Regions from separate parts of the Blautia sp. HCP3S3_C4 genome, predicted to be linked through region 1. Evidence: predicted binding sites of a transcription regulator. Region 1 holds the regulator's gene; each other region holds the start of a gene.

Region 1 (3,262 bases):
TCAGCACTTCAGGCAGAAACCGGATAATATCCCTGGCAGTCATGCCTCTTTCTCCCACATTCTCAGCTGCCATATCTCCTGCCAGTCCATGGATCAGTACTCCCAGCGCTGCCATCTGACCATAAGCAGGCTTTTTTTCTGCTGCCAGAAACATGCATAAAACTCCTGCCAGTACACCGCTTAATACATCTCCGCTGCCAGCAGTAGCCATGCCTGCATTACCACTCATATTCAGATATTGTTCCCCTTTCTCAGAGGCCACTACTGTACAGGCATCCTTCAGGACACATACTGTATGAGTCTCTTCTGCATACAGGGAAGCAGTCTCTGCCAGGTTTTCCCGGATCTCACCGATGCTTTTCCCGGTCAGGCGGCTCATTTCTCCCAGATGGGGAGTGAGAATTACCTGTTCTCCCAGATATTTCTTCCATTCTCCATGTACTGCCAGCAGATTCAGGCCATCTGCATCCAGGATCACAGGCTTACCACACCAGGCAGCATGAGACAGGAACCACTGTACCCTTTCTCTGCTCTCTCCTGACATCCCCAGTCCAGGTCCGATCACAAGCACATCGCACCAGTCCAGTATTTCCTGATTGCTTTTCTCATTAAACTTACAGGTAACCATAACCTCCGGAAGCTGTGACTGAAGAGGAATCCTGTTCTCCTCCACAGTCTGAACCTTCACCATACCTGCCGAAGCTCTGAGTGCCGCAGCACTGCTCAGGCAGGAAGCCCCGCACATTCCGCGGGAGCCGGCTATCAGAAGCACTTTTCCGAAAGTTCCCTTGTTTCCCCAGGGAATTCTGGAGGGCAGCATTGACAGATCCTCTTTCTCCAGATAAGCCATAGAGGGATCTCTGTCCGGATTTGCATAAATCCCTATATCTGCAACGATCAGCTCTCCTGCATACATTCTTCCCGGATAAAAGCACAGCCCCCTTTTACAAAAAGCAAAGGTTACTGTAAGATCTGCCCGAAATCCGATCCCCATTTCCCGGCCTGTATCTCCGTTGATGCCGGAAGGAATATCCACAGCCACCCGGAAAGCCCCGGACTGGTTCAGCATGTGGATGATTTCTGCATATCTGCCCTCTACAGGTCTGGACAGACCAACCCCCAAAAGGGCATCTACTATAATAGTATATTCATCCGGCTGCAGGTTATGCTCCAAAGGTACCTGATAATATTTGGCGATCTGCAGCTGCTGCCTGGCCTGGTCTGTCAGCTTCTCCTCCTGACCGGCCAGATAAATCCCGACTTTGATCCCCTTTAGATGGAGAAGTCTGGCAATGGCCATCCCGTCACCGCCATTATTGCCATTTCCGCACACCACCAGTACACGATCCTTGTTACCCAGATATTTTTCCATAGCCTCCACTGTTTTCAGTGCAGCTCTTTCCATAAGTACCATACCCGGAACCCCGGCAGATTCTATTGTGTTCCGGTCCAGCCCTTTCATTTCACCGGCTGTTACCACAGGTTTCATTCAGCCACCTCCTGTCATTGGAAACAGTATACACCTATTTTTTCAAAAAGAAAAGCTATGATCTAACGACCACAGCCATTCAAATCGTCACCGTCCCCTCTGCTGCCGGCAACTACATATGTACTATTATTACTGGTTCTCATGTTCCTTACGATATTCACTCAGATTATAGGAAAGGGTCATCAGGCTCTCTGACAGATGTACATTTTCTACCATAACATCCTCCGGTGCATCCAGATCAATATGTGCAAAGTTCCAGATTGCCTTGATCCCGTTTTCTATGAGAATCTTCGCCATTTCCTTGGCCTTTGCCTTAGGTAAGGTCAAAATCGCAATCTCCACATTATTCTCTTTGAGAAAAAGGGGAAGGTCACTAAGCATCTGTATCTCAATTCCCCTTACTGCAATGCCCTCCAGCACAGGGTTTACATCAAAAATACCAACCAGCCGAAAACCGCGCTTCTCAAAATCTACATAATTTGCCAAAGCCTGTCCCAGATTACCGGCACCCAGGATAATCATCGGGTGCACTGTGTCAAGTCCCAGAATCTTACCGATTTCAGTATATAAATAACGTACATTATATCCATATCCCTGCTGTCCGAATCCACCGAAATTATTCAGGTCCTGACGGATCTGTGAAGCAGTCACGTGCATTTTCTTGCTGAGATCGTTGGACGAGATCCGTTCTACATTCTCCTCCATCAGTTCTCCCAGATAACGGTAATATCGAGGCAAACGTTTGATCACCGCTTTTGAAATTTCCTTAGGTTCCACAAATATTCCCTCCTTATATATCCTAGGTCAATTATAACCAAATGTTATTTTATTGTCAAATTAAATTTGTACTTTATTTACAAATTTTTATCATTAAATTTAGACTATCTGATAGAATGTGCAAAATTTCATCCAAATCATAAATTAAAACACTTTTTTTCTTTCAAAAACAGTCCGGTTCAGTTATAATAAATTCTGTATGTGTACATTTCAGCAGTCAAAGCGGATATTCGCAGGCTGCTGCAATAATATAAATTTCGGAGGAATTTGTATGATCCTATCATGTCAGAATATCTGCAAATCCTTTGGCGAGAAGGTAATCCTTCAGGATGCCAGCTTCCATATAGAGGACAGGGAAAAGGCAGCCCTGATCGGCAACAACGGTGCAGGCAAAACCACCCTGCTGCGTATTATCATCCACGAACTGTCCCCGGATTCCGGAAATGTTATTCTTGCCAAAGATAAAAGCATCGGTTACCTGGCCCAGTACCAGGATATCCATGGACACCACACCATCTATGAGGAGCTGATCTCTACTAAGCAGCACATCATTGATATGGAAAACCGTCTCCGCTCCATGGAGCATGAAATGAAAACTGCTGCCGGGGAAGCCCTGGACAGCCTGATGAACACCTATACCAGACTGAGCCATCAGTTTGAGCTTGAGAACGGTTATGCATATAAAAGCGAGATTATGGGTGTATTAAAGGGACTTGGCTTTACAGAGGAGGACTTCGAAAAACAGATTGAAACTCTTTCCGGCGGTCAGAAAACCCGGGTTGCCCTGGGCAAGCTTCTGCTCTCCAATCCTGACATTCTTCTGCTGGATGAGCCCACCAACCACCTGGATATGGAAAGCATTTCCTGGCTGGAAACCTATCTGCTGAATTATCCGGGAGCTGTTTTTATTGTCTCCCATGACCGTTATTTCCTGGATAAGGTTGTCACTAAGGTAGTAGAGATTGAAGCCGGCAATATGCGAATGTACAGCGGCAA
Region 2 (3,262 bases), on a different contig from region 1:
CATAGGTGAGGGTGCGGTAGTAGGTAATTCTACAGAATTAAAGAATGCTGTACTTTTCAACAAGGTACAGGTTCCGCACTACAATTATGTAGGTGATGCAGTTCTTGGTTACAAATCCCATATGGGCGCAGGTTCCATCTGCTCCAATGTAAAATCTGACAAGAAACTGGTAATTGTAAAAGATGGTGAGGAGAAGATTGAAACAGGTCTGAAGAAATTTGGTGCCATGCTTGGAGATAACGTAGAAGTAGGCTGCGGCTCCGTATTAAATCCCGGAACTGTGATCGGACGCTGCTGCAATATTTATCCGCTTTCTTCAGTAAGAGGCTGCGTACCTGCAAATCATATTTACAAGTCAAAAACAGAAGTTGTGGAAAAGAGATAATTAAAAAATAGAAGAGGCAGGCTGTAGGAATGATATTATTTCAGTCATACAGCCTGCTCTTTTATATTTTTTTGTCTGTCAGATATAGAAGATATCTGTTGTAATTGATATTACATATGAAATAAAACTTTCCTCAGGATTACCAGAATGGCAATATGTACCGGATAAAACCAGTAAAAGAAATATTTCAAAAATCTTCCTTTGATAAATCCACGTACGCCATTGTACATATTAATGGAAAGAAAAGCAAAGCATGCCTTCCATTCGTAGTAAAGCCAGCAGCTTCCGATGATTGCCTGGGCTGTTTTCTCATTGCGGAACCAGTACATGATCAGCAGGAATACAAATCCTCGCCATCCGTAATCTGCCTTCAGGAATACGGAGACGGCTAGCAGTGCCAGTACGCAGACAAGCTGCATTTTCTGATTGTCCCAGAAGTATTCCAACGCACAGAATGCCAGGTATCCAAGAAACAGGGTGAAAAATACATTCTGCTTTTCATATCTCCAGGTATTGGTAAACATGAAGTTCCATGGAATCTCAGAGATACATGCAAATAAAAAAAGATTCAAGCCGTATTTTTTGCGGTTGTGCGTGTGCAGAAATCCTTCCACTAACAGAAAACAGAAAATCGGAAAAGCAGCTCTGCCAATATCCCGGAAAATCCGATACCAGCTGTAATCCACGTCGCCGAAACTGAAAAGGGTTGCGGTTGTGGCAGGATAATTATACAGGATCATTAGGCCGGTATGGTCGACCAGCATCAGGGTGATAGCAATTAATTTTAAAGTGCTTCCACTCAGAACCTGAAATTTTGCAGGGAGAAAGGAAGCAGGTAACTTTGTTGTCATAATAGAAATCCCTTCATTAATAGAAATTAGAACTATTTTACCACAAAAAAATCAAAGATGGTTAAAAATTTTACAATTTATGACTGGACGAATCAGCACTTTTGTGAGAAAATAACACTAGGTTGTTAGGCATACTCATCTGAAGTCATTCAGCAGACCTCAGAGATTTGCCCTGTGCAGTTCATTCAGCAGTTCTGTACAGTGGCGAGTATAACAACATGAAGTTAATCTATACTTGAAAGGAGTTTTACAATGATTTATTCACGCGAAGTAGAAGAAATGTGCCCAGTTGCACAGGGCGTTCATCATGGCGCCGCTCCAATCCCAGAAGAAGCTAAATGGGTACAGGCAAAAGAAGTCAAAGATATTTCCGGTCTTACACACGGTGTTGGCTGGTGTGCACCACAGCAGGGTGCCTGCAAGCTTACATTAAATGTTAAAGAAGGTATCATCCAGGAAGCACTGGTTGAGACTATCGGATGTTCAGGTATGACTCACTCTGCAGCTATGGCTTCTGAGATCCTTCCGGGTCTTACTGTTATGGAGGCACTGAACACTGACTTAGTTTGTGATGCGATTAACACAGCTATGAGAGAACTCTTCCTTCAGATCGTTTACGGACGTACACAGTCTGCATTCTCAGAAGACGGACTTCCTGTAGGCGCTGGACTCGAGGACCTTGGTAAAGGACTTCGCTCTCAGGTTGGTACAATGTATGGAACTCTGAAAAAAGGACCTCGTTACCTTGAAATGGCAGAAGGTTATGTAACAGGTATTGCTCTTGATGCAGATGATGAGATCATCGGATATCAGTTCGTAAGCCTTGGAAAAATGACTGATTTCATCAAAAAAGGCGATGACCCGAATACTGCATGGGAAAAAGCAAAAGGTCAGTATGGCCGTGTTGCAGACGCTGTTAAAATTATCGACCCAAGAAAAGAATAATTTAGGAGGTAACAGGAAATGGCTTTATTTGAATCATATGAGAGACGAATTGACAAGATCAATTCTGTTTTAAACAGCTATGGCATTGCTTCTATCGAAGAAGCTGAGAAAATCACAAAAGACGCAGGTCTTAATGTATACGATCAGATCAAAGGCATTCAGCCAATCTGTTTCGAGAACGCTTGCTGGGCATACACAGTAGGTGCTGCAATCGCAATCAAAAAAGGATGCAAGAAAGCAGCAGATGCAGCAGCAGCTATCGGTGAAGGACTTCAGGCATTCTGTATTCCTGGATCCGTTGCTGATACACGTAAAGTAGGTCTTGGACATGGTAACCTTGGCAAGATGCTTCTTGAAGAAGAAACAGAGTGCTTCTGCTTCCTGGCTGGACATGAGTCCTTCGCAGCAGCTGAAGGTGCTATCGGTATCGCTGAGAAAGCAAACAAAGTTCGTCAGAAACCATTACGTGTTATCCTGAACGGTCTTGGAAAAGATGCAGCTCAGATCATCTCCCGTATCAATGGCTTTACATATGTAGAGACAGAATACGATCCATACAAGAACGAAGTGAAAGAAGTATTCAGAAAAGCATACTCCGAAGGACTTCGTGCAAAAGTTAACTGCTACGGCGCTAACAGCGTTCCGGAAGGTGTTGCTATCATGTGGAAAGAAGACGTTGATGTTTCTATCACAGGTAACTCCACAAACCCGACACGTTTCCAGCATCCGGTTGCAGGTACATACAAAAAAGAACGTCTTGAAGCAGGTAAGAAATACTTCTCAGTTGCTTCCGGCGGTGGTACAGGACGTACACTTCACCCAGACAACATGGCAGCAGGTCCAGCTTCCTACGGTATGACAGATACATTAGGACGTATGCACTCTGATGCACAGTTCGCTGGTTCTTCTTCTGTACCGGCTCACGTAGAGATGATGGGTCTCATCGGCGCTGGTAACAACCCGATGGTTGGTATGACAGTTGCAGTAGCTGTTTCCATCGAGGAAGCTGCTAAAGCTGGTAAATTCTAATAAATAGCTTAAAATAAGCATTTATCGTGTCCAAACGGAGTAATAAAAATAA
Region 3 (3,262 bases), on a different contig from region 1:
TTTCGGCTGCTTTTCTGAATGTTGCCTCATGCATACGGGGAGAACAGGAACAGACAACAACGCCTGTCAGTTTTTTCTCTCTGATGGCTTCCTGAATCTTGGCCTGACCTGCTTCTGAACACATATACTGGTAGTCTTCTGCATGAACCACCCCCGGCTCTTTGGCAGCTAATTCAACAACTTTTTTTACATCTACCGTAGCGGCGATATTACTTCCGCAATGACAGACAAATACACCAATTCTCTGCACGTTTCCTACCTCCTGTATCTTCTGAATGCACTTACCAGAAGCTGCTGTGGCAGTTCCGGATCAAGAAGTTCCGGGATCTCATCTGCTTTCAGATAATCGCCGCCTTTTTCGCGGACAACTAACTGTCTTGCTGCATCGATGAGCTTTCCAGGTTTTACATCCCTCGGACAACGCTCTACGCAGGCAAAGCAGGAAAGACATTTCCAGAGAGATTTTGAATTGGCAAGTGCTTCAATATCTTCATTTACAACATAGGATACAAACTGATGTGGTTTGATATCCATTTCATTGAAGGATGGACAGGTAGCAGAACATTTTCCACATTTCATACATTTCAGCGGATTTGTTCCTGAGATTTCTTTGATCTTCTCTGCTGCTGAATGTTCGTTTCTCATTTTGCTACCTCCTCTTTTACTCCGAGGGCTTCTGCAAGGAGCTCTGTGAAATAATATACAGGCAGTTCGCTGGAAGCGTTTTTATTTAAATTATATTTACACAATGGACAGGCTGTGATCAGCATATCTGCGCCAAAGCCTTTGGCACTGTCTTCGATTTTCTGACACATGTTCTGGGACATTTCTTTTTCTTTGAGAGAAATGTAACCGCCGCAGCATTCATTTCTGTATGGATAGATCACCGGTTCTGCACCAAGTGCACGAATAAAATCTTCCATAATGGTTGGATTCTCCGGATCATCGAAAGCCATAATCTTGCCCGGACGTAATAAGAGGCATCCGTAATAGGCTCCGATTTTCTTTCCTGTAAGCGGGTTTACCACTTTCTCTTTCAGCTTGTCGAAACCGACTTTGTCGCGAAGTACTTCCAGATAATGGAGCACTGTTGTCTCGCCTGCATAAGGCTCATCAAGCTGCATGTAATTATTTGCTCTGGTGCGGATATCTTCCACATTTTTCATATCATCATTGACACGTTTGATCACGTGATGACAGGCAGAGCAGATTGTTACCAGATCCTGGCCCTTTTCTTTGGCCTGATTAAGAGCACGTACGGAAGAAAGCTTCGTAGCGATTTCGTCAGTTCCCAGAGGATAAACACCTCCACAGCACTGCCAGTCTTCGATTTCTTCCAGTTCAAACCCAAGTGCTCTGGCGCTGGCTCTGGCATATTCGTCCAGATCTTTCGCCTTGTTTCTCAGGGTACAACCCGGATAATAACTGTACTTCATACTTAACATTATCCTTTCTTAGTTGTTTAGGTAAATAGTGATAATCATATGATCCTTTGTCTTTTTTTTAACGATATATAGACAAAAATATAAATCAAGTCTAATACAATTACTTTTTATATCTTTGTTGAGACATAGAAAATAAAAGAGTTTGCACACCCTTCCTCCGCATTAAAGGAGTGTATCAGCTCGATTTCCGAAAATATCATATCATATTGATAACAATTTAACAAGTATTTTTTTCTGATTTTTCTCTTTTTTGTTATTTTACAAACAATCTTTTAATTGGTTCTGACGAAATATAAATCCAAAGGAAGCAGGATTTCCCACTTCCTTTTGGGATTTTATTTTTAAAGGTCAAGCTGAGCAATAATCTCTTTCAGTGCGTCTGCACTCTTCTGCAGCTGTTCAATCTCTGCTTTGTTCATTCTCATAGGAATTTTACCCTGCACGCCATTTGGTCCTACCAAAGTCAGGGTACTGAGGCAGACATCTTCGATTCCATATTCTCCATGCATCATAGTGGATACTGTGGAGATAGATTCTGAGGAAGATACAAGAAGGCTGCAGAGCTTACATACAGAAGAAGATACCGCATAGAAGGTTGCACCTTTCTTGGAAATAATCTGTCCGCCGGATTTCTGTACATATTGAAGCATAGCCTCTTTGTCCACAGGTTCAATGTCTTTGCCCAGTTTTTTCTCAATTTCATAGTATTCATCTACACTTACGCCTGAAATATAGGCACCGGACCATGGGATAAAGGAAGTATCTCCATGTTCCCCGAATACATAGGCATGAATGTTACTCTGCGCAATCTGGAAATGCTCGGAAAGTCCGCAGCGCAGACGTGCTGAGTCGAGAATGGTACCGGAACCAAGGATCTGGTTTTCCGGAAGTCCTGAAATCTTTGTAAACACATAAGTCATAATATCAACAGGATTACTTACAATAAGATAAAGAGCATCCGGTGCTGCCTTTACAATCTCCGGTGTGATGGATTTAAGGATGTTTACATTTGTCTGTGTAAGCTCAAGCCTTGTCTGTCCAGGCTTACGCGCAATACCGGAGGTGATGATCACAATATCGGAATCCTTTGCATCTTCATAATCACCGGCAATAATGGAGATTGGATCTCTGAAGCAGGTTCCCTGAATGATATCAAGAACTTCGCCCTCTGCCTTCTGTTTGTTGATATCGATCAGAACAATCTCAGACGCGATATCCTGGCTTGATAAAGTGTACGCAATTGTAGACCCGACGCTGCCGGCACCAATGATAGTAATTTTACTGCCCATAACCTTAATACTCCTTTTTTCCTGATAAATTTTCAGCCATATCTTGATGATATTGTATCTAGATATGTACAATAGTGGTCTTGAAAATCATATCATATCGTCAATCATTTAACAAGTTATTTTTATTAAATAAAGTGTTAAGTTTTATTTTTATAGCTTTTTGATGACTTTTTTTCATTTTTTTCTTTTGTTTTGTTATGTTTTTCACAATTATTCGCAAATACTGGGGCAAAAAAAACAGGGTTTGACTTTATTCTATCATCTATAAAGTCAAACCCTATTTCATATCTCCTGGTCTGCCATTGCAGCAAATTGCTCTTCCGGACGAGGACGTGAATAATAAAAGCCCTGGATCACATCACATGTCATCTCTTTCAGCAATTGAGCCTGTTCGGAGTTTTCAACACCTTCTGCAACTACCTTCATATCCAGTCCATGAGCAAGGGAAATTACCTGCTGCACCACCTTTTTTCCCTTTGGCTGTTCAATATAATCTATCAGCTTTTTATCAATCTTCAAAGTAGAAAA

The links. Region 1 encodes Rex, which represses fermentation and respiration genes when NADH is low (regulators of the CRP and FNR family bind a similar motif). Its sites were predicted from a motif close to ATTGTTAANTANTTAACAAT; they were not measured.
Region 2: a site for Rex is predicted at 1,294-1,313, ahead of ACTNC6_RS02265 (iron-sulfur cluster assembly scaffold protein). Genes of this name have one in related genera too.
Region 3: a site for Rex is predicted at 1,651-1,670, ahead of ACTNC6_RS11505 (CoB--CoM heterodisulfide reductase iron-sulfur subunit B family protein). Genes of this name have one in related genera too.

What each region holds. Positions count from the first base shown of each region.
Region 1 covers NZ_JBQHWF010000010.1:102,880-106,141, forward strand. The annotation lists gene ACTNC6_RS10560 (NAD(P)H-hydrate dehydratase) at 1-1,489, opposite strand, end outside; gene ACTNC6_RS10565 (redox-sensing transcriptional repressor Rex) at 1,619-2,266, opposite strand; gene abc-f (ribosomal protection-like ABC-F family protein) at 2,538-3,262, shown strand, end outside.
Region 2 covers NZ_JBQHWF010000002.1:65,229-68,490, forward strand. The annotation lists gene ACTNC6_RS02255 (UDP-N-acetylglucosamine pyrophosphorylase) at 1-385, shown strand, start outside; gene ACTNC6_RS02260 (TraX family protein) at 496-1,236, opposite strand; gene ACTNC6_RS02265 (iron-sulfur cluster assembly scaffold protein) at 1,489-2,181, shown strand; gene ACTNC6_RS02270 (GGGtGRT protein) at 2,200-3,210, shown strand.
Region 3 covers NZ_JBQHWF010000012.1:36,109-39,370, reverse strand. The annotation lists gene ACTNC6_RS11515 (CoB--CoM heterodisulfide reductase iron-sulfur subunit A family protein) at 1-250, opposite strand, end outside; gene ACTNC6_RS11510 (4Fe-4S dicluster domain-containing protein) at 256-645, opposite strand; gene ACTNC6_RS11505 (CoB--CoM heterodisulfide reductase iron-sulfur subunit B family protein) at 642-1,436, opposite strand; gene ACTNC6_RS11500 (L-lactate dehydrogenase) at 1,787-2,734, opposite strand; gene ACTNC6_RS11495 (two-component system response regulator) at 3,017-3,262, opposite strand, start outside.